Regions from separate parts of the Exiguobacterium sp. A1_3_1 genome, predicted to be linked through region 2. Evidence: predicted binding sites of a transcription regulator. Region 2 holds the regulator's gene; each other region holds the start of a gene.
What was found. The regulator Rex, encoded in region 2, represses fermentation and respiration genes when NADH is low (regulators of the CRP and FNR family bind a similar motif). The targets are predictions, from matches to a motif close to TTGTGAAATATTTCACAA.
Positions count from the first base shown of each region.

Region 1: a site for Rex is predicted at 2,279-2,296, ahead of cydD (thiol reductant ABC exporter subunit CydD). Genes of this name have one in related genera too.
Region 3: a site for Rex is predicted at 4,460-4,477, ahead of F8N00_RS04570 (cytochrome ubiquinol oxidase subunit I). Genes of this name have one in related genera too.

Region 1 is NZ_WBYY01000174.1:242-6,582, forward strand. It holds partial or broken gene F8N00_RS15035 (ABC transporter transmembrane domain-containing protein) at 1-516, opposite strand, end outside; gene cydD (thiol reductant ABC exporter subunit CydD) at 513-2,243, opposite strand; gene F8N00_RS15045 (Rrf2 family transcriptional regulator) at 2,452-2,934, shown strand; gene F8N00_RS15050 (nuclear transport factor 2 family protein) at 2,957-3,325, shown strand; gene F8N00_RS15055 (neutral zinc metallopeptidase) at 3,390-4,232, opposite strand; partial or broken gene F8N00_RS15060 (hypothetical protein) at 4,416-6,341, shown strand, end outside.
Region 2 is NZ_WBYY01000051.1:1,406-14,153, forward strand. It holds gene tsaB (tRNA (adenosine(37)-N6)-threonylcarbamoyltransferase complex dimerization subunit type 1 TsaB) at 1-622, shown strand, start outside; gene rimI (ribosomal protein S18-alanine N-acetyltransferase) at 615-1,070, shown strand; gene tsaD (tRNA (adenosine(37)-N6)-threonylcarbamoyltransferase complex transferase subunit TsaD) at 1,067-2,074, shown strand; gene F8N00_RS07425 (hypothetical protein) at 2,103-2,672, shown strand; gene F8N00_RS07430 (haloacid dehalogenase type II) at 2,721-3,380, opposite strand; gene F8N00_RS07435 (flavodoxin) at 3,449-3,904, opposite strand; gene F8N00_RS07440 (winged helix-turn-helix transcriptional regulator) at 4,010-4,330, opposite strand; gene F8N00_RS07445 (DoxX family protein) at 4,514-4,912, shown strand; gene F8N00_RS07450 (flavin reductase family protein) at 4,932-5,525, shown strand; gene F8N00_RS07455 (hypothetical protein) at 5,645-6,067, opposite strand; gene F8N00_RS07460 (ATP-binding cassette domain-containing protein) at 6,067-7,968, opposite strand; gene F8N00_RS07465 (redox-sensing transcriptional repressor Rex) at 8,136-8,795, shown strand; gene F8N00_RS07470 (twin-arginine translocase TatA/TatE family subunit) at 8,795-8,995, shown strand; gene tatC (twin-arginine translocase subunit TatC) at 9,003-9,782, shown strand; tRNA gene F8N00_RS07480 (tRNA-Ala) at 9,886-9,961, shown strand; gene F8N00_RS07485 (S8 family serine peptidase) at 10,183-12,748, shown strand, end outside.
Region 3 is NZ_WBYY01000026.1:8,320-21,067, reverse strand. It holds gene nadE (ammonia-dependent NAD(+) synthetase) at 1-477, shown strand, start outside; gene F8N00_RS04590 (FAD-dependent oxidoreductase) at 593-1,864, shown strand; gene F8N00_RS04585 (disulfide bond formation protein B) at 1,914-2,309, opposite strand; gene F8N00_RS04580 (LysR family transcriptional regulator) at 2,375-3,265, shown strand; gene F8N00_RS04575 (N-acetyldiaminopimelate deacetylase) at 3,249-4,361, shown strand; gene F8N00_RS04570 (cytochrome ubiquinol oxidase subunit I) at 4,596-5,993, shown strand; gene F8N00_RS04565 (cytochrome d ubiquinol oxidase subunit II) at 6,006-7,028, shown strand; gene F8N00_RS04560 (potassium channel family protein) at 7,133-7,801, shown strand; gene F8N00_RS04555 (Cof-type HAD-IIB family hydrolase) at 7,840-8,616, opposite strand; gene F8N00_RS04550 (DNA-dependent RNA polymerase subunit epsilon) at 8,790-9,005, shown strand; gene rnjA (ribonuclease J1) at 9,002-10,669, shown strand; gene def (peptide deformylase) at 10,716-11,255, opposite strand; gene pdhA (pyruvate dehydrogenase (acetyl-transferring) E1 component subunit alpha) at 11,633-12,715, shown strand; gene F8N00_RS04530 (alpha-ketoacid dehydrogenase subunit beta) at 12,719-12,748, shown strand, end outside.

The sequences.
Region 1 (6,341 bases), on a different contig from region 2:
CAAGAAACCGGTCAGAATCAAACCAAGCAATAGAATCCCGGCAATCGTCCACGAGAAGAAACTGACGAAAAAGATCGTACAGAAGAAGACAAGCAACAAGACGATCGGTGGATAGAGAACACGTAAGAACGTATTTTGCAGACTTTCGACGTCACCGACGATCCGGGCAAGTAAATCCCCACTCCGGTATTTGCCGAAAATTCCTGGCGCGAGCGGCTCAAGTCGACGGTAAAACGACGTCCGGATATCACTGAGGATCGTAAACGTCGCCCGGTGCGAATAATAACGTTCCGCATATCGACTGACGGCGCGCGTCAGACTCGAAATTTTTTGCAACGCAATCAAGACGGCAAGCGTCTGGATCGGTGGCAATAAGGCTGCCTTTGAAATCAGATAACCACTTGCTGCGAATAACCCGACCGCTGTCACTCCGGCGAGGACACCGAAGAAGATCGACCAGGCGATATCGCGTTTTTGATGCACCATCAACCGAAAGACTCTTAGTAGTTCTTTCATCGTGTTTCCTCCCCTCTCTGGACGCTACGCATCCGCGCATATTCCGAATCACGCCCAAGCAGTTCATCGTGCGTGCCACGATCGACGATTCGTCCACCATCGAGGACGACGATTTGATCTGAGCGCTCGATCGTATGCAGACGGTGTGCGACAGTGATGACTGTCGCTGCTTGTCCAAGCTGTTCGATCGCTTGCTGAAGCAGTCGCTCCGTTTTGACGTCGAGTCCTGTCGTCGGTTCATCAAAGACGATGACGTTCGGTCGTTTCAAGAACGCTCGTGCCAACGCAACGCGCTGTTTCTCGCCGCCTGATAGACCACGTCCACCTTCTCCAATTACTGTGTCAATCCCTTCAGGTAACGTCGCAATCAACTCCTCGAGTCCTGCTGCCTGCGCCGCCTCAAAAATCTCTTCCGGCGTCGCTTGACGGAGTTCACCGATTGCGATGTTTTCTGCCAGCGTTCCGGCATACAGATACGGATGCTGCGAGATGTAGCTCAACTGACGGAACCAGCTCGCTTCCTCCACCTGACTGCGATTAATCCCGTCAAGCAGAATCCGTCCTTCTTTTGGATCCGCGAGTCCGGCAATCAACTGTAAGACAGTCGACTTACCGGCACCACTGCGACCGATCAACGCCACCTTTTGATACGGTTCAATCGCAAGTGTCACGTCTTGTAAGGCAAAGCGTCCTTCTTGATACGTAAAATCAACTTCATCCAAGACGATTCGTGGTGGACGGTTCATCGCAAGTTCTGATTGACCGAAGGCAACAGGACGATCGTCTGCTGTTAGTTCGGCTGCGATCTGTTTCGCTGCCGCGACACTACCTCGTCCCGTATGGAAGGCAGCTCCCATCTCTTTTAAGGCAAGATAGTATTCTGGTGCCAACACGAGCATCAGGAACGCCGGGATGAAGGTAATGCTTTGGAACAAAATCAAGCGCAGACTGACTTCAAGTGCAATCATTCCCATGCTGAGCATCGAGATGAACTCAAGCATCAACGACGACAAGAAGGCGAGCTTCAAGACCGTTAACGTCGCATCCCGGAAATCAAGACTACTTTTTTCGATGACGTCACGTTGTCGTTTCGCACGACCAAATAACTTCAAGGTCGTCAGTCCTTGCAACGTATCAAGGAACGTTCCCGAGAATGCCGTCATCTTCTCGAGTTGAGCATCCGCCCGCTTTTGCGTCATGATGCCGATGATGATGTAGAACAACGGAATGAACGGTGCTGTGATCATCATGACGAGACCAGTGATCCAGTCATAGCTGAATGCCGCGATCAAGACCATCAAGGGAACGATCGTCGTCTGGACGACTTTCGGCAAGTACTGACTGTAGTAGCTGTCCATCTCGTCTACAGCGTCGAGCAAGACACTGACCTTCTGTCCCGCTTGCCCTTGTAGCATCATCTCGACCGAACGACCTGTGTATTTCGCGACGAGTGCTTCCCGAAGCGCCTGCTTCATGTGTGCCGATAACGTCGTACCGAGACGACCGTTCCAATACGTCACGGCGACCCGGAGCAACAGCATTCCGAGGACGACGAGTAGTAACGGAATGACGGCTTCAAACGGTTGTTCTTTTAAGAAAATCCGATCGACCGTCAACACGATGCCGTACGATTGACCGATGACCGCAACCCCCATTAGGAAAGCTGCAATGATGAATTGAATGAGAATACTGCGTGGAATCTGGACGATTCCTTTTAATGGATTCATATACAAACGTCCTTTCACAAAGTGTGAACGACTTTTAGTGAATATTTTCACATATCGTACATTTAGTATACCGAATCCGGAACGGGGATGCCATGCAGATGCTGTCGAAAAGGTGTGACGGTTTTGTGAGAGCATAAAACTCGACAATTCTTTCGAATGAAACTATTATGGATATACATTATCCACGTTTAACGAAAGGGGACTTCTCATGCAAATGAAAACCGGGGTCGAGCAATCCGTCTACGCGATGTTGCTTTTGACCTTCCTTCCGGATCGCGCTGTGTTGCCCGGTGAATTCATCAGCCAGCAACTTGGTGCCTCGCCGACTTATTTCCAAAAGCTCTTACGAAAACTCGTCCAGGCGGATCTGTTGTATTCCGTACCGGGTGTCAAAGGTGGCTTTCGCTTACGACGTCCGGCAGACGAAATTCAAATCTTTGACATTTATCAAGCGATCGAGGGCAAGCAGACGTTGTATGTGTCAAGCGGTGTCTTTGAGGATTTGATGGGAATTCAGGAACAGGAAATCGGTCTACTCTCGAATCTGATGACAGAAGCGGAAGAGGCGTGGCAATCGACGTTGAAGCGCGAATCGATTGGCTCGATCCGTCAAGCAATCGACGCCTCCTGTCCACCGGAACATTTAGAACGGTTGCATGCGTTAATCACAGACCGGATGATGACACTTTAATGAACAGAAAGAGGTTTTTACTATGGTATTGAATCGTTATTTCGACTTATTCGACGCGTCACGCACGGACGCACAAGCTTTTGAGGATCTCGTTTCCTTATTCACGACAGACATCACGTTCGTTCTGAACGGACAACCAAAGCACGGCATCGACGCCTGGAAACAGTTCGTCCGTCATGTGTTCACGGCGAATCAGGATATTAAGCACATGTATGCGGGCTGGGAAGAAACAACACCCGGAACGTATGAAACACGCTGGGCAGTTTGCGGAAAACGGGCAGACGGTAGTGTCTTCACACAAGACGGAAAAGATATCGCACGTCTCGATGAAAACGGACGGATCGCTTACCTGGAGAACGTTCCAGATGATCCGACGATGTTCCGTTCATAAGATTACTTTTAAATACCAAAAAACCTGTGTTCCGCGAAAGCAGAACACAGGTTTTTTGGTATTTTTATAGGTTCTTCGCTTTGAATGTGTCTCCACCTTCGATCGTGCCGTTATCAAAGCCTTTTTGGAACCAACGTTCTCGTTGCGCTGATGTGCCGTGGGTGAAACTCTCCGGTACGACATATCCTTGTCCCTTCTCTTGTAACGTATCATCCCCGACAGCATTCGCTGCCGTCAACGCTTCTTCAAGATCGCCTTCTTCGAGCAAGTTTTCGCCTTGCGCATGATGCGCCCAGACGCCGGCATAATAATCGGCCTGTAGTTCGAATCGAACGAGGTACTTGTTGAACTTCTCCTCACTCATTTTCTCTCGAAGGGGCATGATCTCATCCGACTTTCCGAGTAACGTCTGGACGTGGTGTCCGACCTCGTGCGCAATGACATAAGCCATCGCAAAATCGCCCGGTGCCCCGTACTTCGTCTGCAGTTCATCATAAAAGCTTAAATCAATGTATAATTTCTGATCGCCGGGACAATAAAAGGGACCGACGGACTTCCCTGCTTGTCCGCAAGCCGAACTGACTTGATCCGTATATAAGACGAGCTTCGGTTCTTTATAGGTCTTACCATCCTCTTTGAATTCCTTCGTCCAGACCCGTTCCGTATCCGCTAAGACGACAGAGACGAAATCCGCTGCTTCTTTTTCCTGTGCTGTTTCTTCGTACGTCGTATTTTGCTGATCCTCACCGGTTAAGTCTCCGAGTAACTCAGCTGGATTACCGCCCATCAAGGTGATGACGATCAGCAGGATGATTCCGACACCACCACCGATGCCGGCGATTCCTTTCCCACCCATTCCTCGCCGATCCTCAACGTTTGAACTCCGTTCTCTTCCCTTCCATTTCATGCGCTTTCCTCCTACTCGTTTCGTTGTAGGTCTTTACCCGAAAGCATTCGTCCGTAACGCTCCGTCTTAGGATGGACGTTCCTTCTCGTATTCATTGCTAAAATAAGTACATCCATTTCTAGGAATATCGCCCTCCTGTAGAGAAGAAGTTCAGCACGGATTTTCGCAGAAAGGAGTTGTCCGATGCACTCGTTCCGTCAACACCTCAAGAACTTCATGCATACGTACCGTAAGGACATCCTTGTCCTATCTGGTATGTTTGTATTCATCCTAATTTATAGCTTTCCGTTGTTTCGTTCCGGTATGGTGACGTTTAGCGATCTATCCTTCGGACTATCCTCCCATCGCTACTTAGAAGAAATTTATGGGGCTTGGAACAACCGCTGGAGCACGACGACGCTTCTGAATGTCGCACGATTGCTCTACATCCTACCGTTTTATGTACTCAGTCTATTGTTTGGCTCATCCGGTCCCGTCTTGATCAAGTCATTCATCATCGGACTGTTGACGATCTCTGCTTTATCGATGTTCGCTTTTACGAAACGGCTCCACTCGGTTTATGTCTCGAAGCACTTTTCTTATCTCTCACTGATTGCCTTTGCGATTGCCGCGTTGTTTTATGCCTTGAACCCGTGGGTGATTACGCGGATTCAACATATCTATTTATTATGTGGCTATTCCGTCTTCCCTTACGCTTTGATGTTGTTCTTCAACATCTTCGACCCGAAGTTTCGGGAACAGCTCGATCCTGGTTTCCGTTTGTCTGATCGATTGAGTCGACGGACATGGATTGATATCACCGGACTATCGATCGTCTTTGCCTTCATGGCGGCGGGGATCCATTATTTCTTCTTCTCGCTGATCTATATGGGAATCATGGTCGGACTCATTTTCCTAAAGACAAGTTGGACGCGTCGCAAAGAACGGATTTGGTCGTCGTTACTATGGTTTTATGCTCGGGCGACTTGTGCGTTTGGTCTCGTTTTTCTACTATTCAATGGATATTGGTTCTTGATGTACGTCGGCTCGATCCTGACTGGATCACAAGCTTCACAACACAATATCAATGTCTCTGATACGTTGATGTTGTTCAGCCGACACTCGAGCTGGACGAACGTTTTATTTTTAACGAGCTACTGGTGGCCGATGTTTGATTTGACTACGTTACCGCTGACGTTTTGGATTGCTGGCGCGATTACACTTTTACTCATCTTGCTAGGAGCCGTCGTCGCGTATCGGCAACCGATCCATCTGTTCTTTAGTCTGCTTGCGATTCCGCTGATCGTCTTTGCGACCGGTACCCATGAACAAGTTGCCGATGCGTTTGTCCTGTTCGTGACGAAGACACCGTTGATTGGTGCGATGTTCCGCGATCCGAATAAGCTAGTTGGTCTCTTGATGGTCAGTTACAGCTTGTTGCTCGCCGTCGGATTAAATGCCGTCTTTATCCGTGCGTCCCGGACGATTCCACCGAAGTTGTACCGGGTCGTCTCGATCGTCGGTACGCTGATCGTCGTCGCCTGCTTTTTCCTCCCTTACCGGACTGTCTATATGGAAGGTTTTTATCATCCGGTCAAGATGCCTAAGGAATACACGGCTATCCAAGAAGAAGTCAATGGGAAGTGGTTGCAATTCCCGATTGCAGACGAGATGACGCAACCAAGTACCGGCATCGCGACTCCACGCTGGAATCAAAATCCACGAAAAGGTGGCGAAATCAAAGCTACGGGTGACGTACAAGTCTATACGTCGGCACACGATACCGTCTTTCATCATGAAGGAGCATCACCGACGATTGGTTACATGATGACGTTCATGCAATATCTACTCGACACCGGTCGCTCGGAACAAGCTGGACAGATCGCGAAAGCATTCGGATTGAAGCAATTCGCCTACCGGGATGAGTACACGGGGATGAAGGACCGACAAGACTTCAATCTAAAGGTTCTGCAGGAACAACGTGATCTCGTACAAACGAAACAAGTCGGCTTGTTCACCTTATTCGACTTGATTGCACCGCTCGATACCCGGACCGTTCCACAATTGATGTTGACCCCTTATGGACTCGAACGGTCGATCAGTTATCCGACACTGGCTGGCTACAATCTC
Region 2 (12,748 bases):
ACAATTATCAGTCGCTCTTTCAGACGGGAAACAGATTGTAGCAGAAGCTTCTTACGTCACGTCTTTGAATCATGCGACGAAACTCATGCCGTTGCTTGAGCGCTTGATGGTAGAAGCAAAATGGACACCGGCTCAACTGACACGCATCGTTGTTGCTGACGGTCCTGGTTCTTATACGGGATTACGGATTGGAGCGACTACAGCGAAGACGCTTGCCTATACACTCGGTATCGAGCTCGTTGCTATCTCGACACTTGAACTGATGGCAGCTTCGACTGGTCATACAGGACGCGTTGCGGCGATTCAAGATGCGCGGCGTGGAGCAGGGTTTGTCGGAGTGTACGACGCCGGGAAACGAATTGGTGAAGAACAGCATGTCGAGATTGCGTCCTTTGTAAAGACGTTAACGCCAGATACGCTCGTCACAGGAGACGTCGAGGCGTTCGAAGAGATTCTTCAGCCCTTCGAAAAGGTGGCTCCTGCTTTCCGGACGCCACGTGCCGGCGTACTCGCTTTACTCGGTGCAACGCGTCAGACGGTCGAAGCACATGCGTTTGAGCCACGTTACCTGCGACTGGCTGAAGCAGAAGCGAAATGGATCGAGGCACAGCGTCATGAGTAAGGGCATTCGTCGCATGACCGTACAGGATGCTGCAGGTGTTCATGCGGTCGAACTCGAATCATTTGCGACACCGTGGACGCTAGATGCCTTCGAAGCGGAAATGACACAAAATCCGAATGCCTATTATGTCGTTGCCGATCAAGATGGTATCGTTGGGTTTGCTGGTCTGTGGCATATTGCGGATGAAGGACATATTACGAATATTGCCGTCAAGCAGTCGCATCGCGGACAAGGGCTCGGGGAAGACTTGCTAACGGCATTGATCGCCGTCGGTCGTGCGCTTGGTTTGCGGGCGATGACGCTTGAAGTACGTGTCTCGAACACACCAGCGCGGACTTTATATGAAAAACTCGGATTCCAGTATGTCGGTGTCCGAAAACGATATTATCAAGATAACAATGAAGATGCTGCCATCTACTGGCTGGAACTGGAGGGAGAAGACCTATGACACAACCATTGATTCTAGCAATCGAATCGAGTTGTGACGAAACGGCGGCTGCCGTCGTCCGTGGAGGAACTGACGTCTTATCGAACGTCGTCTCGTCTCAAATCGAAAGTCATAAACGTTTTGGTGGCGTCGTGCCTGAAGTGGCTTCACGGCATCACGTTGAACGGATCACATACGTCATCGATGATGCTTTGACGGAAGCAAACGTCACGATCGACGATATCGATGCGATCGCCGTCACGGAAGGACCTGGACTCGTTGGAGCACTACTCGTTGGTGTCAGCGCAGCGAAGGCACTCGCCTTTGCGCACAATAAACCATTAATTGGTGTTCATCATATCGCAGGTCATATCTATGCGAATCGTCTCGTGCAAGAGCTTGAGTTCCCGCTCGTCTGTTTGATTGCATCAGGTGGGCACACGGAACTGATCTACATGCCAGAAGACGGTGTATATGAAGTCATTGGTGAAACACGGGATGATGCCGCAGGGGAAGCATATGATAAAGTTGCTCGAACGTTGCAGTTACCGTATCCGGGTGGTCCACGGATCGATCAATTGGCACAGACTGGTCAGGATACGTTCCATTTTCCACGCGTCTGGCTTGAGAAGGACTCGTACGACTTTAGCTTCAGCGGTTTGAAGTCAGCGGTCATCAATGCCGTGCATAACGCCGAACAACGGGGAGAAACGATCATTCCGGAAGATTTAGCTGCAAGTTTCCAAGCGAGCGTCGTCGAGGTACTCGTGACAAAGGCGGTTCGTGCCGTGAAGGATAAAGGGGGACGTCAATTGCTACTTGCTGGTGGCGTCGCTGCTAACAAAGGATTACGCCAAGGTCTCGAAGCGGCGTGTGCGAAGGAAGGAATCGATCTCGTCATTGCGCCGATGCACCTGTGTGGAGACAATGCAGCGATGATCGGAGCGGCTGCGATTCATCCATATCGCGCGTTACGCTATTCGACACTTGCCATGAACGCAGAACCTGGGCTAGATTTAAAGTAAGGAATCCGAACAACTTGGGGGAAATGGAATGAAAAAAGTCATCATCGCATTGTTAGCGGTACTGGTCATCGTCGCGATCGGGCTTCAGATCCGAGAAATCGTCAACGCATACCAAGTCGCCTATAAGGAAGAACTCGTACCCGATAAAAAAGCGGTCGAGACGAATACGAAACAACGTCCACTTTACGAAATCGGACGAGCAGAAGGGGAAAAGACCCGGATTCAAAAGTTATATGCTTTTGATCAGACAGTCAATGGTAAGCTCAGTAACGTCGTCATCGTCGATCGGAAGTATGGTTTAACGAACAAGGCGAGTGATGATTATTTCATGATTGCTTCTGGAACACCGGTGACGGATCAAGAAAAGAAGTCATTCGAACCGATGATTCAAAAGATGGATGCAGAACAAGTCCAAGCCGAGGTGATCTCAAAGCACGAGGTGACGGCTGTTGAGAACAATAAAGAGCGGATGTTGACGTTATTTAAGGTCTTCTATAAAGATACGGATCAAAACGAATACCTCTTCTTCATCGAAAAAGAAGGCGGTCTGAAGCTCGATCTATTCAAGAAGGGTTACTCCCGTCTTTCGAATTACTGAAGACATGAAAACAGCGGATTCCTAAATAAGGAGTCCGCTGTTGTTCGTTCATTGCCATTCAGTGATACCCGTCAAGTCATCATAGATACGATCGGGATCGAGATTCAATTCCTCGACCGGAAGTCCATTTCGATTGATCCATGCCGTTTTGAAGCCGAAACTCTTCGCCCCGGTGATGTCCCAACCGTTCGAGGACATGAAGAGGATCTCCTCGCGTTTTAGACCGAGCGTGTTTAAGGCATGCATATAGGATGCAGGTGCTGGCTTATACTGTTTGATATCATCGACACTGACGAGATGTTCGAACCGATCGGCTAAGCCTGACTGCTCAATGAGCGGATCGAGCATATCATGGGAACCATTCGAGAAGACGACCAGACGTTTGTCCGCCATCGTCTCGAGAACGGAGCTGACTTCAGGATATACATCAAGCGTCAGGTACGTCTCCATTAAGGTCGTGATTTGTTCCTCGGTCACATGAAGCTTCAGTTCGAGTAACGTATAGCGGAGAGCATCTTGTGTCACTTGGCTGAACGGCACATACTGTCCGTTCAATTGTCGGAGGAAAGAGTACTCCAGTTGTTTCTCCCGCCAGCGTTTGCTGATCGCTTCTCCGTGATCCGGATAAAGCGCTTCGGCTTGTTCTTTGACGGAATGGACATCGAATAATGTACCGTAGACGTCAAAGACGAGTGCTTGAATCGTCATAAAACATTCATCTCACTTTCATAGAGTTTGCTTTAACGATTCCCTTACAGTACGGATTCAAACGACACTCAAGAATGAACCTGTTGTAAAAAGCGATGAAACGTTTGCGCGAATGCACGACAAGCGGCTTGTTTCTCCGGGGTATTCGGATCAAACTCAATCTTCAAGCCATCCGTGACGAGGGTCGCCCCAGCTTCTTTTAATGCGTCTTCAATCAAATCAACGGCTGCGCAGTACTTCGGATAATCAAGATCCCCCGAACCAAAAGCAGCCGCCGGTATCCCGTCTAAGGATTGTTCCCTTAGCTCCTCAACGAAGTCTTCTGCTTCATACGGTAAATCACCGTCTCCCCATGTATATGAGCCGAGTAATAGACCATCAAAACGTGATAAGTCCTCCCCGACGAATTGATCTAGTTCCGTGATCGTCACGTTGACACCGTGTTGCTCGAGTTCATGTTGAATGAGCGAGACGATATCTTCCGTATTACCGGACATGCTGACGAATCCAATCGCGATATGCATGCATTTTCCTCCTTTCACTGTACTTCTCTACTTTAATTGATAATGATTATCAATGTCAAAGGACATATAAAAAAGCACCTTCCGAAGAAGATGCTTTTCTATACATTAGTCTTGTAGTTCGGCCCATTCCTCAATGGAACGAATGACCGGTTCGAGTTGGCGCCCTTTGTCGGTCAAACTGTATTGAATCTTAATCGGACGATCGGGAATGACAGTCCGGATGACGATGCCTTCCGCTTCGAGCTCCTTCATACGTTCCGTGAGCATACGACCTGATAATTCGGGAATGGCATCTTGAATCTCATTGAAACGACATGTCTTCGTCAACAAGTGACGTAAGATCAGACCCGTCCATTTCTTACCTAAGATTTCAAAGGCATGTTCGACTTTGGGACAAAGAGCCGGTTGGATTGCGACTTCTTCCATCAGCACTCATCCTTTCTATAGTTGTAGTATACCCGCTTCTGCTAAAAAAATCGAATCATTTTACTTAATGTAACAAAAAGAACTAAAACAAATCTATTTACTTTTAGTAAGTAATAAGATATAGTCTGTTTATTGAGTTACTTAAAGTAACTAAAATACATTAGGTAAAAGGAGAAGAGAGCAATGATGGATACAGGACTTTTAATTATTCGTTTAATCATCGGCTTAACGTTCGCTGCACACGGGACACAAAAATTATTTGGTTGGTTCGGCGGACACGGAATCGCTGGAACAGGCGGTTGGTTCGAATCAATCGGCATGAAGCCAGGGAAGGCACTCGCGATTACAGCAGGTCTTGCTGAATTGATCGGCGGCTTGTTGTTTGCAGGAGGCGTATTCCTCTGGATCGCAGCACTCCTCATCATCGGATCGATGCTTGTCGCGATCGTTAAAGTACACGGTGCGAATGGTTACTGGGTGACGCAGAACGGGTACGAATACAACATGGCATTGATCGTCATCGCGCTTGGTGTAGCGATGATCGGTGCTGGAGACTATTCACTCGCTGCACTCATCGGGTGAAGAAAAAGGTGGGTCATTCATGAAGTTCGAGGCATCAACGCTTAGCGCAAAAGACAATTATAAATTACTGATCGGAAGCATCATTCCGCGTCCGATTGCTTTCGTGACAACGCAAGGAGAAGACGGGACGGTCAACGCCGCACCGTTTTCCTTCTTTACGGTCGCTTCAAGCAGTCCGCCGCAACTGGTGATCGCCGTACAACGGACGGATCAGGGGCAGAAGGATACGGCACGTAACATCTTAGCGAAACAAAGTTATGTCATCCATATCGTCAGCGAAGAGATCGTCGACGCAGTCAATGAGACAGCAGCGCCACTTGCTTACGGTGAAAGTGAGCTTGAGCGGACGGATTTGACGCTCGTCGATAGTGACGCAATCGAAGTACCCGGAATCGCGGAAGCGAAAATTCGCTTCGAGATGCGCTTGACGCAACACGTCGAGCTAGAAGGTGCCGATCTTCTAATCGGGGAAGTACTGCGCTATCACGTTGCAGATGAACTCGTCGAGTCGTTCCGAATTGACGCGGCAGGATTGAAGGCTGTCGCTCGTTTAGCAGGGAATGATTATGCGACGATCGGGAAGACGTTTACGATTGCCCGACCGACGAAATGATCGAAGTGTGAATGCCTGACTCACCGTATGATTCGTTTTGATTCAAACAAAAAGGAGTGGAGAGACCGGTCTAACTACCGGAATCTCCACTCCTTTTTTCATGTCGTTCATCTGATTCATCAAGGCTGCGGATCGATTTCGTTTGAAGAGGCTTCAAGTCCATGACGTTTACTGTACTGATAGCCATCGAGCAAATAAAAGACGATTGCGAGTGCCCATATTCCGACGCAGCTGATCAAGAAAGCGCTGATTGGAGAGACACTACCGTAATACGATAAGATCAACGGATCATTGAGTTCGACGAATAGCTGTATCGTCAGGAGCGTACAGCATAATCCCGAGAGTAAACTGATGAAGAGCCCACTCCATGTCTGGATGACGAGACCGATCATGCAGGAAATCAAGAGGAACAAAGGAAGTGCAGCATTGAAGGCATCTGGACGAATAAAGACGGATACATAATCGGCATATAACGGTACGAAATAGAGAACACCGGATAGTAATCCTAAGATGAGATTGATGAAAAAGCTCTTCGTCCGCATCAGTGTTGGTTCTCCCATCGTTCCATTAATTCGAGCAAATCGACATCAATCTGATCACGTTCTGCCGAAAGTGCCGTTGCTTTCGGAATGTCATTGAAGACTTCCGGTTCGCAAAGCAACTGTTCGATCTCCGCTGAACGCTGTTCGAGCCGCTCAATGTCTTGTTCGAGTTGTTCGATTTGCTGACGGCGCTTGCGCTCTTCCTTCTGCGCTTCTTTATCGATCGTCTTCGATGCCGTGACTTTTGCTGCTTTTGCTTCCTCGGCTTCAAGACGAGCGATTTCTTCTTGCTCTGCTTTCTTTTCTGTATAGTACGAATAATCGCCAAGGTACTCTGTCACACCGGTTTCACTCATCTCGATGACACGGGTCGCGATCCGGTCGATGAAGTAACGGTCGTGAGAGACGAATAGTAGTGTTCCTTCATAGTCGACGAGCGCATTTTCGAGGACCATCTTCGAATCTAGATCTAAATGGTTCGTTGGCTCATCGAGGACGAGGACGTTCGTCTTCCGGAGTTTCAGTTTCGCAAGCGCGAGACGTCCGCGTTCGCCACCAGATAACTCATGGACGATTTTGAAGACATCGTCACCGCTGAACAGGAATTGCCCGAGGACAGACCGGACTTCTTGTTCACGCATCAGTGGCCATTCGTTCCAAATCTCATCGATGACGCGATTCCGGTCATTGAGTTCTGCCTGCTCTTGATCGTAATATCCGATCGAGACGCCAGTTCCGAAACGGAAATCACCGAAGAGGGGGCGTAAGCGACCGACGAGGACTTTTAAGAGCGTCGACTTTCCGATGCCGTTCGGTCCGACGAGTGCCAGTGATTCACCGCGTTGCAAGCGGAACGTGATGTCTTTTGAGACAGCTTCTTCGTAACCGATCGCCAGTTGATTGACTTGAAGAACGTCGTTCCCGCTCTGTTTTTCAATCGGGAAGGACAGGACCGTGCTACGCTCATCGCCATCTGGTCGGTCGAGTCGGTCGACCTTCTCGAGTCGCTTCCGGACACTTTGGGCACGTTTTGTCGTCGTCGCCCGAGCGATGTTGCGTTGAATGAAGTCCTGCATCTTCGCGATCTCTTCTTGTTGCTGTTCGAACTGTTTCATTTCTTGATCGTACAATGCCGCTTTTTGTTCCAAGTACTTCGTGTAGTTACCGGTGAATTTACGGCAGACATTGCGTGACAGCTCATAGACGACATTGACGACTTGGTCAAGGAAGTACCGGTCGTGCGAGACGATTAGGACGGCGCCACGATAACCACCGAGGTAACTTTCGAGCCAAGCAAGCGTATCGATATCGAGGTGGTTGGTTGGCTCATCGAGAATGAGGAGCTCTGGTGCTTGCAGGAGCATCTTCGCTAAGGCGAGACGTGTCCGTTGACCACCGGATAACGTTTGGATCCGGCGCGAATAATCGTCCGGATAAAAGCGCATGCCGTGCAGAACGGAGCGGATATTCGCTTCGAACTGATAACCACCCGCTTCTGAGAAGTCGTGTTGCGCTTGATCGTACGTCTTTAGGAGACGATCGTACGCGACCGGATCGTTCAAGATATGCTCCATGCCCATTTCGATTTCCATCCGGCGTAGTGTTCGTTCTTGTTCCTGCAAATGTTCAAAGACGGTCAGCATCTCGTTCCAGATCGTCTCGTTCGATTCAAGACCACTGTCCTGCGCGAGATAACCGATTTTGACATCTTTACCTTTCATGATGTCACCCGAGTCATGACTGAGTTCGCCAGCGATAATTTTGAGCAAGGTCGATTTACCGGCACCATTTCGTCCGACGAGCGCAATCCGGTCGCGCTCTTGTACTTCCAATTTGATATTTTCTAAAATCGGCTCAACGCCGAATGATTTCGAGAGTTGGTTGACTTGTAAGAGTATCATTTCCATCCATCCTTCCACCCTTTAGTCTATCACGAACAAAAGCGCGAGGTCCTGCGGAATATATTATTTGTGACTCTATGTGAAGTGGTTTACAATCAAGGAGAGTAGAAAGCTTTTTGCAAAGATTTGGGTGCCACGATGGATGTGGCCGAAGGGGGAACTGCAGGATGAATGGACCAGACACAAAAATTCCACAAGCGACAGCAAAACGGTTGCCGCTATATTATCGCTTCATCCAAAGTTTATACAATTCAGGCAAGCTCCGCGTCTCTTCTGCTGAGTTAAGCGAGGCGGTGAAGGTTGATTCAGCAACGATTCGTCGCGATTTTTCCTACTTTGGGGCATTAGGGAAGAAGGGGTATGGATATAACGTTCAACATCTCTTAACGTTTTTCCGCAAAACCTTGAATCAAGATGAGGTGACGAATGTTGCCTTAATCGGGGTCGGTCATCTCGGAACAGCGTTTGCAAATTATAACTTTTTAAAGAATAATAGTACTCGGATAGTCGTTGCGTTTGATGCGGACGAAGAGAAGGTCGGAACAACGACGCATGACGTTCCAATCTATCATGTTTCGGACATGAAAGAACAAATCGAAGCGAATCAGGTCGATGTTGCCATCTTGACGGTTCCATCCCAGTTCGCGCAGTCAGTAGCGGATGAGTTAGTCGAGTATGGTGTGACTGGCATCCTGAACTTTACGCCCGCGCGGTTGAACGTGCCAGCGAGCGTCCGGGTCCATCACATCGATTTATCGATCGAGTTGCAGTCGTTAGTTTATTTCATGAAGCATTATTCGCAATCAGCTGAAGGAGTGAAATCATAATGGAAAACCTTATCCCGTCAACTATAGCATTCATCGGACCAGGTAGCTTAGCACTAATCGGTGTCGTCGCATTAATCATCTTCGGACCGAAGAAGTTACCTGAACTTGGTCGTGCTGCGGGTCAGACATTGAAAGAGTTCAAGAGCGCAACGAACGGTATCATGGACGACGATAAAAAGGATGAACCGAAAGAGAAGTGATTGAATCATGGCGATTGATCAAGAACAAAGCGTGACGTCGCATCTGGACGAACTGCGTAAACGGATCGTCTGGTCGCTTATCATCGTCGTCGTCCTGTTCGCTGTTGCATTTCCGCTCGTCCGACCGCTCGTTCGCTTCTTGCAAGCGGACTTAAAAGAGCTCGGTATCGGTTTGAATGCCTTCAACGTCGCAGATCCTTTAATGTTATATTTGAATCTTGCGTTCATCATCGCAATCGTGTTGGCATCACCGTTCTGGATGTATCAACTGTGGGCATTCGTCCGCCCTGGTCTGTATGACAAGGAGCAAAAAGCGACATTGACGTATATTCCGGTCATCTTCTTTCTGTTTTTGGCTGGTGTAGCCTTCTCGTACTTTTGGTTGTTACCTTTCTTATTAAAAGTTTCGACTGAACTAGGGAAGGAACTCGGAATCGAACAAGTCATCGGAGTCGAGAACTACTTCAGTTTCTTAATCCGATTAACGATTCCGTTCGGTCTTCTTTTCCAATTGCCGGTCGTGACGATGTTTCTGACACGTCTTGGTCTCGTGACGCCAATTTTCATGCGAAAGAATCGGAAATATGCGTACTTTGCGCTGTTCGTCGTTGCGGCATTGATCGCACCGCCGGACGTGACGTCACACTTGATGATCTCGGTCCCATTGTTCGTTCTCTATGAGATCAGCATCTTGATTTCTGCGCGGACGTACAAAAAGGTCTTGATCCTCGAGCAACAGGCAGAGCTTGAACGACAGGCGGATTTGATGCGTGAATTGAATAAATGAATCGTGAATTCCTTCCGACGATTTTGGAAGGAATTCTTTTTATGAAAGCGTTATTTTTATATTGATAAAGCAGTTAGCGATGCGTATACTAAAGTTAATTCATGGGGGCTTAGCTCAGCTGGGAGAGCGTTTGGCTGGCAGCCAAAAGGTCGTCGGTTCGATCCCGATAGTCTCCACCATATTCGTACACTTCAAACTCTTGAGGATTCAAGAGTTTTTTTGTTTTTCTCAAAATATGGAAATGTAATATAAAGTGTCAATAAAAACAAATAATTATATAAAACAGACAGAACTGAATTGTTTATTTCCATCTATTTCATTAAACTAAATATACAGAATTTTCGTTTAACTGTTTTGTTGGTAACATCATTATAGTTTTTTAGAAAAGGGGAAAAGAAGCATGAAGAAGGAAATCGCACTCTTGGCAGCTGTCTTAATGACATCTTCCAACTTGGTCAGTGCTCAAGGAGCACTGTCCTCGCAAGATAAGGCAAGCGGTCAAAAGCCGCACGCCCTCTCACTTAAGAAAACAGGACAGGAGAAGGTGTATAAGCAGTCTGACAAGGTCCGTGTCGTCATCGAGATGGAGCAGAAGCCGGCGATTCAAATTGCGCAGGCACAAAACAAGCGGTATAGCACATTGAGCAATGCCGAAAAAGAGTCGATTAAGGATCGCCTCGTAAGTGTCCAAAAATCAGTCAAGTCAGCGATCGCTAAAAAATCGATTCCCGTTACATATAAGGAAAGCTTCACGACCGTCATTAACGGATTCAGTGGTGAAGTCAAGTTCGGCGACATCGAAGACATCAAACAACTCGACGGAGTCAAGAGCGTACATATCGCCCATGAATACGCGCGACCGAAAGCCGATAAAGGTGCAAAACCAGATATGTTATATAGCAAAGATATGGTTAATGCAAAAGAAACATGGCAGGACTACGGCTTCAAAGGGGAAGGGACAATTGTAGCGGTCATCGATACGGGGATTGATCCGTCGCATAAAGATATGGTGTTGAGCCCAGAGACGAAGATTGATTTGACTTCTTCAAAGGTTGAAAGCGCCAAAGAATCAAAAGGACTAAAAGGGAAGTATTTCACGGAAAAAGTCCCATACGGCTATAACTACGCTGATCACGATAGCGAAATCCGTGATTTAGGTGCAGGTGCATCGATGCACGGAATGCACGTAGCGGGTACGGTCGGTGCTAATGGAGACGAAGCGAACGGTGGTATCAAAGGGGTCGCACCGGAAACACAACTCCTCGCGATGAAAGTATTCGGAAATGATCCAGGCATGCCATCGACATTCAGTGATATCTACATCAAAGCGATTGATGATGCGATCGCCCTCGGAGCGGATGTCATCAACATGAGTCTCGGTTCGACAGCATCATTCGTCAACGCAGATGATCCAGAGCAACGGGCAATCGTCAACGCGATGAACAACGGGATCTTATGTGCGATCTCTGCTGGAAACTCGGCATTCACAGGACATGGTGCAGGCAATCCGTATACAGCGAATCCTGACATCGGTGTTGTAGGATCTCCAGGGTTGATCAGCCAAGCGCTACAAGTCGCATCGCTAGAGAATACGAAATTAACGCTTGAAGGTATGGCACTGACGATTGACGGACAGGATGCTGGGTATTTGGCGTACCAAAAACAGGACTCGCCGAATCCGATTAAGGTATTCAACAAGGAGAAGCAAGACGTCATTTATGTCGGCGATGGTCAAGCATCGAACTATCAAGGAAAAGATGTCAAAGGAAAAGTTGTTTTTGTTGTGCGTAACGGCAGTTTCAATTACGGTATGATTCAAGCAGAAGCTGAGAAACAAGGAGCAGCCGGTGTCATCGTTCGTGGACGAGTCGATCATGGGGATTATGTCAGCATGGCACTTAACAATCCGACGATTCCGATGGTGACGCTCAGCATCGCGGATGGGAATGATCTTGAAGAAAAAGCGAAAGCAGGAAAAGCAATTGCTGTCACGTTCGATGGAAAAGCGGTCTCAGCAGATAACCCAGTAGCGGGCGAGATGTCTGATTTCACGTCATGGGGTGTCACACCAAATCTTGATTTCAAACCTGAAATCACGGCACCGGGTGGAAAAATCTACTCGACGCTCAATGATAACGAATATGGCGTCATGAGTGGAACATCGATGGCAGCACCACACGTCGCCGGAGGAACGGCACTTGTCATGCAACGAATCGCGAAGGATTTCAAAGTCGATGGTGCGACACGCGTTAAACTCGCGAAGAATATCCTCATGAACACGTCACGTCCACAGCTTGATAAAGGGCAGTATAATGCTGAAGCGAAAACTGGTAGCTTCTATTCACCACGTCGTGAAGGTGCTGGTTTAATGGATCTACGTGCTGCGATGAAAACACCAGTCGTCGTTACGGAAACGAAATCGGGTGAAGGAAAGGCTGCACTCAAAGAGGTCGGCGAAAAATTCACATTCACGCTCGATTTGAAAAACTATAGTAGCGAAAAAGTGACATATCAATTAGCCGGAACGGTACAATCGGATCTCGGTGCAGAAGGAACGAACTTCCTGGAAGCCAACAATATTTATAAGAAAAACTCAGTGGATGCGGTCGATCCGAATAAAGGAACTTTCCCAATCTCATTCGCAGTCGGTTCGAAAAAAGCAAGTTCTGTCTCCATCAATCCGAAGAGCTCAACGAAAGTAAGTGTATCGGTCGATTTGAAAGATACAGTCGATTGGGCAAACGGTCTTCCACTTGAGCAAGTCTTTGAAAATGGCTACTTCGTTGAAGGTTTCGTTCGTTTAATCGATACGAAGAGTAAAAATCCGGAATTGACAGTGCCGTACGTCGGATTCAAAGGAAAGTGGGATCAGGCACCGATCGTCGATGCACCGCGTTATGACGAAGAGAAGACATTCTACGGATTAACTGGATTAGCGACAGAAGTAAAAGATGATTTCGAGTTCC
Region 3 (12,748 bases), on a different contig from region 2:
ATGCAGGCGTTCAAAGAAGCGACAGGTGCAGAACTTTCCGACTTTAGTAAAGGAAATACGAAAGCGCGGGAGCGAATGAAAAGCCAATATGATTTAGCTGCTCATTATGGCTGTTTAGTCGTTGGAACAGATCATGCAGCTGAATTCGTGACGGGATTCTACACGAAACACGGTGATGGTGCATGTGATTTGACGCCATTGACAGGACTGAATAAACGGCAAGGGAAACAACTGTTACGTTACTTGAACGCACCAGAAGTCTTGATTGAAAAAGTTCCGACAGCAGACCTTGAGGAAAATCGTCCGGCACTACCAGACGAAGTGGCACTTGGTATGACATATGAAGAAATCGATGACTACTTGGAAGGAAAGACGATTTCAGAAGCAAGTCAAGAAAAGTTAGAGACGCAGTATAAACGTGTTGGACACAAGCATCATATGCCGGTCTCACCACTCGATGAATGGTGGAAAGCATAATCCAAAATAAGGAGGCGTGATTTCAAGATTGAAATCGCGCCTTTTTTCATGTTCTTCGATTCTTCTTCAATCGTTATGGGAAAAGAAAAGAAATGACGATTGAGGAGGCGGGAGTATGACGATTGGTATCATAGGTGGAGGGTTATCCGGCTTGACGGCAGCGGCATTATTCGCAAAACAAGGAACGCCGGTCACGCTCTGGGATGCGGGATTACTTGGAGGACGTGCCACCTCTCAAACCGTAAAAGGATTTACGTTTAATTACGGTGCTCATGCGATTTATGGACGCGATCAATCGATTCTTCGCAAATTAACGAAACAGCTCGGTATCGAAGTGACGTGGCTGGATTTCTCAGCAAGTCGTGCGAAATATGAGTTTTCAGGTCATTTGACGGCAATTCCTGCGAATGCCTGGGGATTATTGAAAACAGAAGTCATCGAAGGAACGAACAAAGTACGTTTCACATGGGAAATCATTAAAACGATTTTACGAGTCGAACGAGGGGATCCGCAACAATCAATCGGGCAATGGTTAAAAACAGAACGAGTCGATGAACAAGTGGCACAGTTGATGCTTGATTTGGCATCAACGAACTTTTTTACGGCAGAACCCGAAAAAATTCCGTCAGACGTCTATTTCGAGTATTATCAAAAACTTTTTCGGACGCGCAAGCCTGTCTCATACATCGAAGGTGGATGGCAAGGGTTAGTTCAGGAGTTGGAACGGATCATCCTAGAAAACCGTGGAGAGATCCTGAAAAAAACAAAAATAACAGCAGTCGAATCGACTAAGACCGGATTTTTAGTACGTGATCGAAAGAAACAAGAATGGAACGTCGAACGGATCATCTTTGCCGTACCACCGCGTGAAATCTTGAAAATGGCGACTCCCACTGCCATTCAGCGATTTGTTACACCGTACGCGAGCCATGAACCGGTAGAAGTATTCGTGTATGATCTTGGACTTCATCCGTATATCCAAACACCGTATTCATACATCTACGACCGTTCGCATCGAGCGTTCATCACGGATTTATCGCATTATGATGCAAGTCTTGCACCGAAGGATGGTCAAGTCCTTCAAGCAATCGCCTACCTTGAACACGATCGACTCGAGGATCCTGATTATATTGGACATGTCCGAACAGGAATCGAACAGATGCTTGACGTTCATTTTGCAGATTGGCGACAACGTATCGTCGCAGAACGAACGATCAAACGAGCAGTCGTACAAGAAATCAAATGGAAAATGGGGCAAGCGCCGCTTGCGACTCATATTCCGGATCATGCAGGTGTCGCTTTCGTCGGGGACTGGTGTGAAGGTACGGGACAGCTCTCAGAGCTTGCGTTCTCAAGCGCCGTCAGCGTCTTCAATCGATGGGCGTGATATCAAACGACAAAAAAGAGAAGTCGAATCGACTTCTCTTTTTTGTATCTTATGCTTCATTGTTCGAACGTGCTGGATAGAACGCTAGAATCAAGAGTAATGTAAAGGCAATGAGACTCATCATCGGAATCGTCAAGAAACCAAAATAGTTGACCCACTTGATGAGACAGCCGCTTGTACATAACGCTTCGCCATCGGGTAAGCGCTCAAGAATGACGTGGTACAAGGCGACACCAAAGCCGGCAAGCACATACAGGCGGACGAAGAGTGGATCAATCGTTTTCGACCGGAATAGCGAGATGAGCAAATAAAAGGCAGTCGTATACATGAATAGTCGTTGCCACCAACAGAGAGGGCAGGGGATGAATCCACGAATTTCACTGAAATAGAGACTGCCAAGCGTTGCAATCGTTGAGATGATGAACATAAAATGATAGCGTGTCATATGTATCGTCCTTTCTAACGTGTTAAACTAATGCCATCTTATATCATGAGGAGTCGAATCTCACATTGCAAGTGTCGGAAATGGAAATGTTGATCACCTTATCGGAAGAATTGAATATGAGGCGCGCTGCTGAACGATTATTCGTCTCGCAACCTGCACTTAGTCAACGTCTCGTTGCGATTGAAAGACGCTGGGGAACAAAGTTATTCATTCGTTCATCGCGTGGGTTAAGCATCACACCACAAGGAGAAAAAGTAATCGGTCTCGCAAAAGAGATGAATCGGAAGGAACTTGAGTTAAAAAGTGAATTGACGGCAGAAGAGGGTGCTGTTTATGGAACGCTTCGAATTGCCGTCGCTTCCATCATGGGGCAATACTGGCTCCCGCGTGTCTTGAAACGATTCGTTGAGCGTTATCCGCATGTCCGTGTTCAGCTCGTCACGGGATGGTCCAGTGAGATGATGCGTCATATGTTAGAGGAACATTTTCATATCGGGATCATTCGTGGAAACCCGGACTGGAAAGGTGTTAAAGAACGTCTTTTCTCGGATCCGCTCTATTTAGTCGATAGTGAGTTGACGTCAATCGAACAGTTACGCGTGACGGATCGACCATTCATCCAGTTCAAGAGTGATTCAACGTACTATCAAGAAATTTTAGAATGGTGGCAAGATCGGTTCGCAAGTCCACCATCTCGGACGCTGGTCGTCGATCAAATCGAGACATGTAAGCAGATGGCTCTACATGGAATTGGATTTGCGATTTTACCCGAGTCGACGATCCAACAATCAAATGAAGTCATGCAGCTTCCGTTAAAAACATCGTCCGGAAAGATATTAAAGCGAGATACATGGATTTTGTCTACGGAATCGATGCTTGAACTAAAACAAGTTCAAGCATTTTGGGACATCGTAAAAGAAGAAGGAGGAAGTCAGTCAGATGGAATACGCCATTGAAATGCGGCGCGCGCTTCATAAAATACCAGAACCAGGGTTCAAGGAATTTAAGACGCAAGCTTTTATATTGGAACAAATTCGTGCTTATCCACCAGATCGTGTCACGTATGATACGTTTGAAACGGGAGTTTTCGTTCGAGTGAAAGGATTGACTGGAAATCGGACGATTGGATACCGGGCAGACATTGATGGGTTACCAATCGAAGAAGCGACAGGTCTTCCATTTTGCTCGGAACATCCAGGCTTCATGCATGCCTGTGGTCACGATATGCACACGTCGATTGCGTTGGGATTGATGAAACGAATCATTGAATTGCCGGTCATGGATGATGTCGTCTTTTTATTCCAACCAGCGGAGGAAGGTCCGGGCGGGGCAGAACCGATGATTAAAAGTCCGTTGTTTGAAAAATATCGTCCAAGTGAGATGTATGGTCTTCACGTCGCACCGGAGTATCCAGTCGGTACGATTGCAAGCCGTCCAGGCGTCTTGTTCGCGAGTGCTCGAGAAGTCCATATCACGATCTATGGTCAAAGTGGTCACGCGGCATTTCCTCATTTGACGATTGATACGGTCGTTGCGCAAGCAGCCTTGATCATGCAATTGCAAACAATCGTCAGCCGATCCATCAATCCGATGAACTGTAGCGTCATCACGATCGGAAAGGTCGATGCCGGGATTCGAGAAAACGTCATCGCCGGTAGAGCTGTTCTTGACGGTACGATGCGCGCACTCAACGGGGAAGACATGGAAAAACTGGAACGACGCGTTCGTGACATCATCCGGGGAATCGAAGCTTCCTTTGGCGTCAAGATTGATCTACAATTCGGAAATCGTTATTACGAGGTCGTCAATGACCGACACATCGTTGATAAATTTTCATCATTCGTTAAGATGAATGCGAACTATATTGAATGTGATGCAGCAATGACAGGAGAAGACTTTGGATTCATGTTGAAGGAAATTCCAGGAATGATGTTTTGGCTCGGAGTCGACAATCCGACATCTGGTCTTCATCAACCAACCTTGAATCCAGATGAATCCGCGATTCCTTTTGTGATTGATTTACTCGACCATTATTTCCGAGAATATGTTTAAAAAGTTTTATGAAATAATGAAGGACATTAAGCTTTCCCTTTCGAAATCAAGAACGGGAAAGCTTTTTATATATGTAAGAATAGGAGTTTTCGAACATTTTGTGAAAAAAATCACGTGCACATGTGAACAATTTGTTACATCAAACATTATAAACAGACATAAAGGGTTATGTTCTCTATGATACGGTTATAGACCATATAGAGAAGTATGTTTTAGGAAGAGGGGGCTATATACATGTTCAATGATCCCGTATTGCTCAGTCGATTGTTGACAGGGCTCACATTAGCGTTTCACATTATATTCGCGACGATTGGTGTCGGGGTACCGCTCATGGTACTCGCAGCTGAATTCATCGGTCTGAAACGCAAAGATCCGGATTATATTTTATTAGCAAGACGGTGGACGCGTGGATACGTCGTTACCGTCGCAGTCGGTGTCGTGACAGGGACGGCCATCGGATTGCAATTATCACTACTTTGGCCGTCACTCATGCAAGTAGCTGGTCAAACAATCGCATTACCACTGTTCATGGAAACATTCGCATTCTTCTTTGAAGCGATTTTCCTCGGTATTTACCTGTATACATGGGATCGATTCAAAAACCCATGGTTACACTGGTTGATCGGGATTCCAGTCGTCATCGGTGCGACAGCATCAGCATTCTTCATTACGACGGTCAACTCCTTCATGAACTCACCAGAAGGATTTAAGATCGTCAACGGAACGCTAACGCAAATTGAACCATTAAAAGCAATGTTCAATACAGCAACACCTACAAAAGCAACACACGTCATCGTATCGGCTTATTTGACAGTCGCTTTCATCTTGGCGGCAATCGCGGCGTTCCACTTACTCCGCAAAAAAACACTCTCAGCAGCGGAAACAGCGTATCATAAAAAAGCACTTCGCTTAACGGTTATGGCTGGATTGATTTTTGCCTTCTCGACTGCACTTGTCGGGGACTTCTCAGGGAAATACTTGGCGAAATATCAGCCAGAGAAACTCGCGGCTGCTGAATGGCATTTTGAAACAACAAGTGAAGCAGAATTGATTTTTGGTGGGATACTTGATCAGCAAGAAGACGGCAGTTATGAAATCAAGGGAGCCGTCAAAATCCCATATGCACTCTCGATTCTTGCGGGTGGAGCTCCAGATACAGAAGTCATTGGTCTAAATGAGTTCGCAAAAGAAGATCAAGCACCGCTGATTGTTCACTATTTCTTCGATATCATGGTTTCGATTGGTATGTATTTGGCTGCCATCTCTGCCTTGTTCATCTTGGCATTCCGATTGAAAAAATTAAATCCTTATAACAAATGGATTTTAAGAGGTGTCTTCATCGGTGGACCTCTGGCGATGATTTCAATTGAAGCAGGTTGGATGTATGCTGAAATTGGTCGCCAACCTTGGACACTTTACGGCATCATGCGGACAGCAGATGCGGCGACGACATCAACTGCCGTCGGTCCGATGTTGATTCTATTCAGTGCCTTGTACTTGATGCTCGGTACGATTTGTACAGTCGTATTATTACGGATGTTCAAGAAAAACCCGGTTGGAAAAGAACTTCAAGAACTTGCTGAAAACCACCACGCACGTGGGGAAGCTATGTTCGTGGATGATAACAAGTAAGGAGGGAACGATTTGGACGTTCAAACACTAGGAATTACGGTCCTTTGGACTTTCCTGTACGGATATCTCATCGTTGCCTCAATTGACTTCGGTGCTGGATTTTACGCCTTTTATTCAAAATATACGAAGCGGGATCATTTAACGAATCGATTGATTCTTCGTTATCTCTCACCAGTGTGGGAGGTAACGAATGTCTTCTTCGTATTCTTCTTCGTCGGATTAGTCGGGTTCTTCCCGGATACCGCTTACTATTTCGGTACGGCACTACTCGTGCCAGCCTCGATCGTTCTCGTATTGATTGCGATTCGTGGTAGTTTCTATGCATTCGCCAATTATGGATCAAATGACAGCATGTTCTATACGTTCTTATATGGAGCAACTGGTCTATTGATTCCGGCGGCGATGTCAACGACATTGACGATCAGTCAAGGTGGATTCATTCGTAAAACGAATGAAACGGTTGAGTTTTTAGGAACAAAATTATTTACGAACTTTTACTCTTGGTCGGTCGTAGCACTCGCTATCGTATCCGTCCTCTATATCAGTGCGATGTTCCTCTTGTTCTATGCAGATAAAGCGAAGGATGAAGGGGCTACGCCATTGATTCGTAAGTGGGCGCTCTTCTGGAGTGGTCCGACGATTCTAGTCTGTGCACTCGTCTTCTTTGGATTGAAAAATCAAGCGGCATGGCACTATGAGAACATCTTAAACGGGAACTGGTGGTGGTTCGCTGCTAGTTTCATCTTCTTCCTCGTTGCGGTGACACTCGTCTACATGAAGAAGAATTACGGAATTGCTTTCGTCGCGGTCATGCTACAGTATGGAGTGGCATGGTTCGGTTACGGTTATACGCACTTACCATATATCTTGTATCCATATATCGATATCAACAAAGCGGTCGTTAACGAAACAATGGCTTCCGCACTCGTCGTTGTCTTCATCTTCGGACTCTTACTCTTGATTCCGGCGTTGTACTTGATTTTACGACTCTTCTTGTTCGATAACGATTATGTACGTGGGAAATCCTCAAAATAATGGATGAATACACGCCTCTGCGAATCGCAGGGGCGTTTATAGTATTTTTAAATTGAATCGGGTACACTACTAAGGAAGAGCGATTGTGAAGGAGAGTTGTGAAAATGAATGGAGAGTTTGCAGTAATTGGACTAGGGCGCTTTGGTGGCTCGATTGTCCGTGAATTATCGAAAAATGGCTATGATGTCTTAGCGATTGACTCCGACGAGGAGCGCGTCAATGAATTCATGGGAATTGCGACGCATTCCGTCATCGCGGATACGACGGATGAGAACGTCTTAAAGAGTCTAGGAATCCGAAACTTCGATCATGTCATCGTTGCGATCGGGGAAAATATTCAAGCATCCATCTTGACGACATTGATCTTAAAAGAGCTTGGGGTACAATCGATCACCGTTAAAGCGACGAACGATTACCACGAAAAAGTATTACGAAAAATCGGAGCAGATTTCATCGTTCACCCCGAACGGGATATGGGAGTCCGGATTGCAAATGGTTTAATGAGTTCCAATATTCTTGACTATCTCGATTTATCTCAAGAATTTTCGATCGTTGAAATTAAAGTCAGTGATCGGATGGCAAAACAAACATTGATTGACCTGGATCTACGGAGCAAATACGGAGCGAACGTTGTCGCCATTAAACGTGGAGAAAACGTTCTGATTTCTCTACAAGCTGACGAAATGATTGAAAAAGGGGACTACCTCGTCGTCATTGGTGAAAATGAGGACCTCGACCGTCTAGAGCGTGCGATTCATAAAGTGAAGAACTAAAAAAAGCTGAGGCGCGCCTCAGCTTTACATTTACTTAATTAAATGAGTTGGAATTCTTTTAATCCGTGTGCGATACCGTCCTCAAGGATGGGTTTCGTGACATAGTCAGCGGCAGCTTTCGTTTCTGGAAGTCCGTTGCCCATTGCAATACCCGTTCCGACGTAGCGAAGCATCTCTAGATCGTTTAAAGCATCACCAAATGCAAAGGTATCTTCGCGGCGAATATTCGTCAATTTCAGGAATTGTTTGATCCCTTCTGCTTTCGAAGAACCGACATTGATGACATCCATTGCATGTGGGTGCCAACGAATGAAATCAAATGCGTCATAGCGTTTAACATAATCGCTCTCTTCTTCAGCCGTACAGTAGACGAGCGTTTGGAAAACATCATGCGATAAAAATGCTTCTTCATCGTGAATCGGCAACGGCATATCAAGCTCCCCGAGTGAATCGACGACATGAACATCATTTGATTTCGTCGTGAAGCCTTTTGTTTCGCCAAGATAAACGAGTGTATGCCCGTTTTCTTTCGCTTGTTGCGTTAAATGCGTTAAATCCGTCTTCGGTTGTGGACGTTTGTAGATGATTTCATTTTGATGAACGACGATTTGCCCGTTATAGCCGATAATCGTATCGATGTTGAGCAGTTCACGGATTCCAGACAACATCGCAGGTCCGCGTCCGGTTGCAAGGGCTACATAGACACCATTTTCTTGAAGCTTACGAATTGCCTGTTTTGTTGATTCCGGAACAAAATGACCATCATGCAATAAGGTTCCGTCGATATCGAAAAAGACGACTTTCTGATTTGCCATGGTTTCACCTTCTCTTTTTAATTGGTCAAAATGACCTGTTCACGTGAAAGTATAGCATAACCAAAAGCGTGTTGCCTGAAGGGAACATGCGGAATAAGGATGAAAAATAGTCCGTGTATCGTGTATACTGTACTAAGGACAAAAAACAATGTACTGATAAGGAGTTGCTAGGCATGATTTTTAAAGTATTTTACCAACCGCTTCGTTCGGAAGCACCTGTTCGTGAACGGACAGAAACAATGTATGTAGAAGGGGAAAGCATTCGTGACGTGCGATCAACGATTGACCACCTCAAAGATATCAACATCGAGTTCATCCGCGAAGTCAGCGGAGAATTTTTGACATACGAACAACAACATCCTGATTTCAAGGTTGCGACGTTCGAATGAAGTTCGTCAAAAACCATCAAGCCGCCGTTTTCGCACTCGGTGGACTAGGGGAAATCGGGAAGAACACGTATGTCGTTCAATTCCAAGATGAGATCATCGTCATTGACGCGGGTGTCATGTTCCCAGAAGATGAATTACTCGGAATCGACTATGTCATTCCAGATTACACGTACTTGATCAAGAACAAGGATAAGGTCAAAGGCGTCTTCATCACACACGGTCATGAAGATCACATTGGCGGTCTGCCATTCTTGCTCAAACAAGTGAACTTACCGATTTACGCTGGGAAGATTGCGATGGGTCTCATCAAGGTGAAGTTAGAAGAACATGGTTTGCTTCGCAACGCGGAACTGCATGAGATCGATGAGGATTCGGTCATCAAGTTCCGGAAGACAAGCATCTCGTTCTTCCGTACGACACACTCGATTCCAAACTCGTTCGGTGTCGTCGTCAAAACGCCACAAGGGAATATCGTGCATACAGGGGACTTCAAGTTCGATTTCACGCCAGTTGGAGAACCGGCTGATCTAGCTAAAATGGCTGAACTCGGTAAGGAAGGCGTATTGTGTCTTCTATCGGACTCAACGAACGCAGAAGTGGAAGGGTTTACGATGAGTGAACGTGTCGTTGGGGAAACGATCTCAGACATCTTCCGTAAAGCGGAAGGACGGATCATCTTCGCGACGTTTGCGTCGAACATCTATCGTCTGCAACAAGTCGTCAATGCTTCTGTAGAAGCAGGACGGAAAATCGTCGTCTTCGGACGTAGCATGGACAAGGTCATGATGATTGGTCAAGAACTTGATTTCATCAAAGCGCCGAAGGGTACGATCATCGAACCAAACGAGATGAAACGTTATAAATCAAATGAGTTGACGATCCTTTGTACCGGCTCACAAGGAGAACCGATGGCTGCACTTAGCCGTATCGCAAACGGAACACACCGTCAAATCTCGATCATTCCGGATGATCTCGTCATCTTCTCTTCGTCACCAATCCCAGGAAACGTCGTTTCTGTCGGAAAGACGATCAATCAGCTATATAAAGCTGGTGCAGATGTCATGTACGGTAAACTGAATGATATCCATACATCAGGTCACGGTAGTCAACAAGAGCAGTTGCTCATGTTACGTCTATTGAATCCGAAATACTTCATGCCGATTCACGGGGAATACCGGATGCTGAAGAAGCATATGTCGCTTGCGATGGATGCTGGCGTACCGGAAGAAAACTGTTTCGTCATGGATAACGGTGAAGTACTGGCATTAGATGCGAATGCAGCCGCTATCACTGGGAAGATTCAAGCGAATGCGGTTTATGTCGACGGAAAAGGAATCGGAGACATCGGAAACATCGTTTTACGCGATCGCCGTATTCTCTCAGAAGAGGGACTCGTCGTCGTCGTCGTGACGCTTGACTCGAAGACGAATCGTCTCGTCTCTGGACCGGACATCATCTCGCGTGGTTTCGTCTACATGCGCGAATCGGGTAATTTGATTAAAGATGCTGAACGTCTACTCAAGCGTTCACTTGATCAATCGCTCGCGAACCGTAATACGAAATGGACGGACATCAAACAAGTCATCAATGATACTCTCACACCGTATTTAACAGAAAAAACACAACGTCATCCGATGGTCATGCCGATCATCATGGAAGTCTGATTCAAAAAAATCCTCGTCTCCGAAAACGGAAACGAGGATTTTTGTATTACGTGGCAGGGCCGTATTCCTTGAACGGTTCTTTTTTATCAATCCGATCATAAAACATGACGCCATCTAGATGGTCGTATTCATGTTGGCAGACGATTGCTTTCATCCCTTTTAAACGTAATTTTATAGGATTTCCGTTATGATCGATGCCAGTTAGGGTAATACGCATATAGCGCGGTACATGTCCTTCGACTTCACGGTCGACGGACAGACATCCTTCGCCGCCCGTTAAATAGGTCTGCTCGACGGAATGACTGATGATTTTTGGATTATAGATACCAAATTCCAGCAAATCATCACCATCCGGTAAGCGGATCGCGAACATGCGCTTGTTGACACCGATTTGTGGTGCTGCAAGTCCAATGCCGCTTCGTAAATCGTATTTCTTCGCAATTTCATCATCTTGACTGTTGGCGAGGAACTCGCGCATGAGTCGCATCGTTTCCTTATCCTCATCGCTGAGAGGGAAGGTCACTTCTACTGACCGTTCGTGAAGAGCAGGAACGTCTTCGCGTACGATTTCATTCATGGTGATCATGAACAACACTCCTTTCGTCTACAAAAAGTATAGCATAGGAAAGTGGGGAATGATGACAACTAACACAGTAGGAAAATATCGAATGATACAGAAGATGGAATATTCTAGTTTTGTGATTGAATTCACAATGTGAAACGCGAAAAAAATAAAACATTTCCTTTGATTTTAAGGTGTTACAGATTTATACTTGTAACGTAATGAACAAGACACTATAACGTGTCGATTCATGATAATACAGTTTACTCAACTGAATAGGTACACAGACACATGTTCAAAGGATAGTCACACGGGACTTCGTTTTTTGGACACTATTGTCATGTGGGCAAATCAGTCAGAGGAATATTTCGCTGAACGCAGTGAAAGGATGAGGTGAAAAGATGAACGTAAACATGTTTAAAAACGTGGAAGAAAACTTTGAAACGTTCCGCATTCTTGACGAGAAAGGTGAAGTCGTCAATAAAGACGCTATGCCAGACCTCTCGGATGAAGAGCTTACGGAATTAATGCGCCGTCTCGTATACACACGTATCTGGGACCAACGTGCAATCTCACTTAACCGTCAAGGACGCCTTGGTTTCTACGCTCCAGTAGCTGGACAAGAAGCGTCAATGATTGGTACGCAATTCGCTTTGGATAAAGATGACTGGATTCTTCCTGGATACCGTGATATTCCACAAATGGTCTTCCATGGCTTCCCACTTTACAAAGCATTCTTGTTCTCACGCGGTCACATCACAGGTGGTAAGATCCCTGAAGGTGTTAACGTCTTAATGCCACAAATCATCATCGGTGCGCAGATCGTTCAAGCGGCTGGTGTTGCTCTCGGTCTTAAGAAAAGCGGTAAAGAACAAGTCGCAATCACTTACACAGGTGATGGTGGTTCTTCACAAGGGGACTTCTATGAAGGTATGAACTTCGCTGGAGCTTTCAAAGCACCTGCAATCTTCGTCGTTCAAAACAACCGTTTCGCAATCTCGACACCTGTCGAAAAACAATCTATGGCGAAAACAATCGCTCAAAAAGCTGTCGCTGCTGGTATCAATGGTATCCAAGTCGACGGTATGGACGTTCTTGCTGTATACGCAGCTACGAAACAAGCGCGTGTTGAAGCACTCAACGGTGTTCCGACATTGATCGAAACATTGACTTACCGTTACGGACCACACACACTCGCTGGTGATGATCCAACACGTTACCGTACAAAAGACATGGATGATGAGTATCAAGCACAAGATCCACTCGTCCGTTTCCGTGCTTTCATGGAAGCAAAAGGTCTTTGGAACGAAGATAAAGAGAACGAAGTCATCGAGCAAGCTAAAGCTGACGTTAAGGAAGCACTTGCACAAGCTGACAAAGAACCAAAACAAAAAGTTACAGATTTCATCAACGTGATGGCTGAGAAGCTTCCACAAAACCTGCAAGAGCAGCTTGATGAGTATACAGCAAAGGAGTCGAAATAACCCATGGCACAAATGACGATGATCCAAGCGATC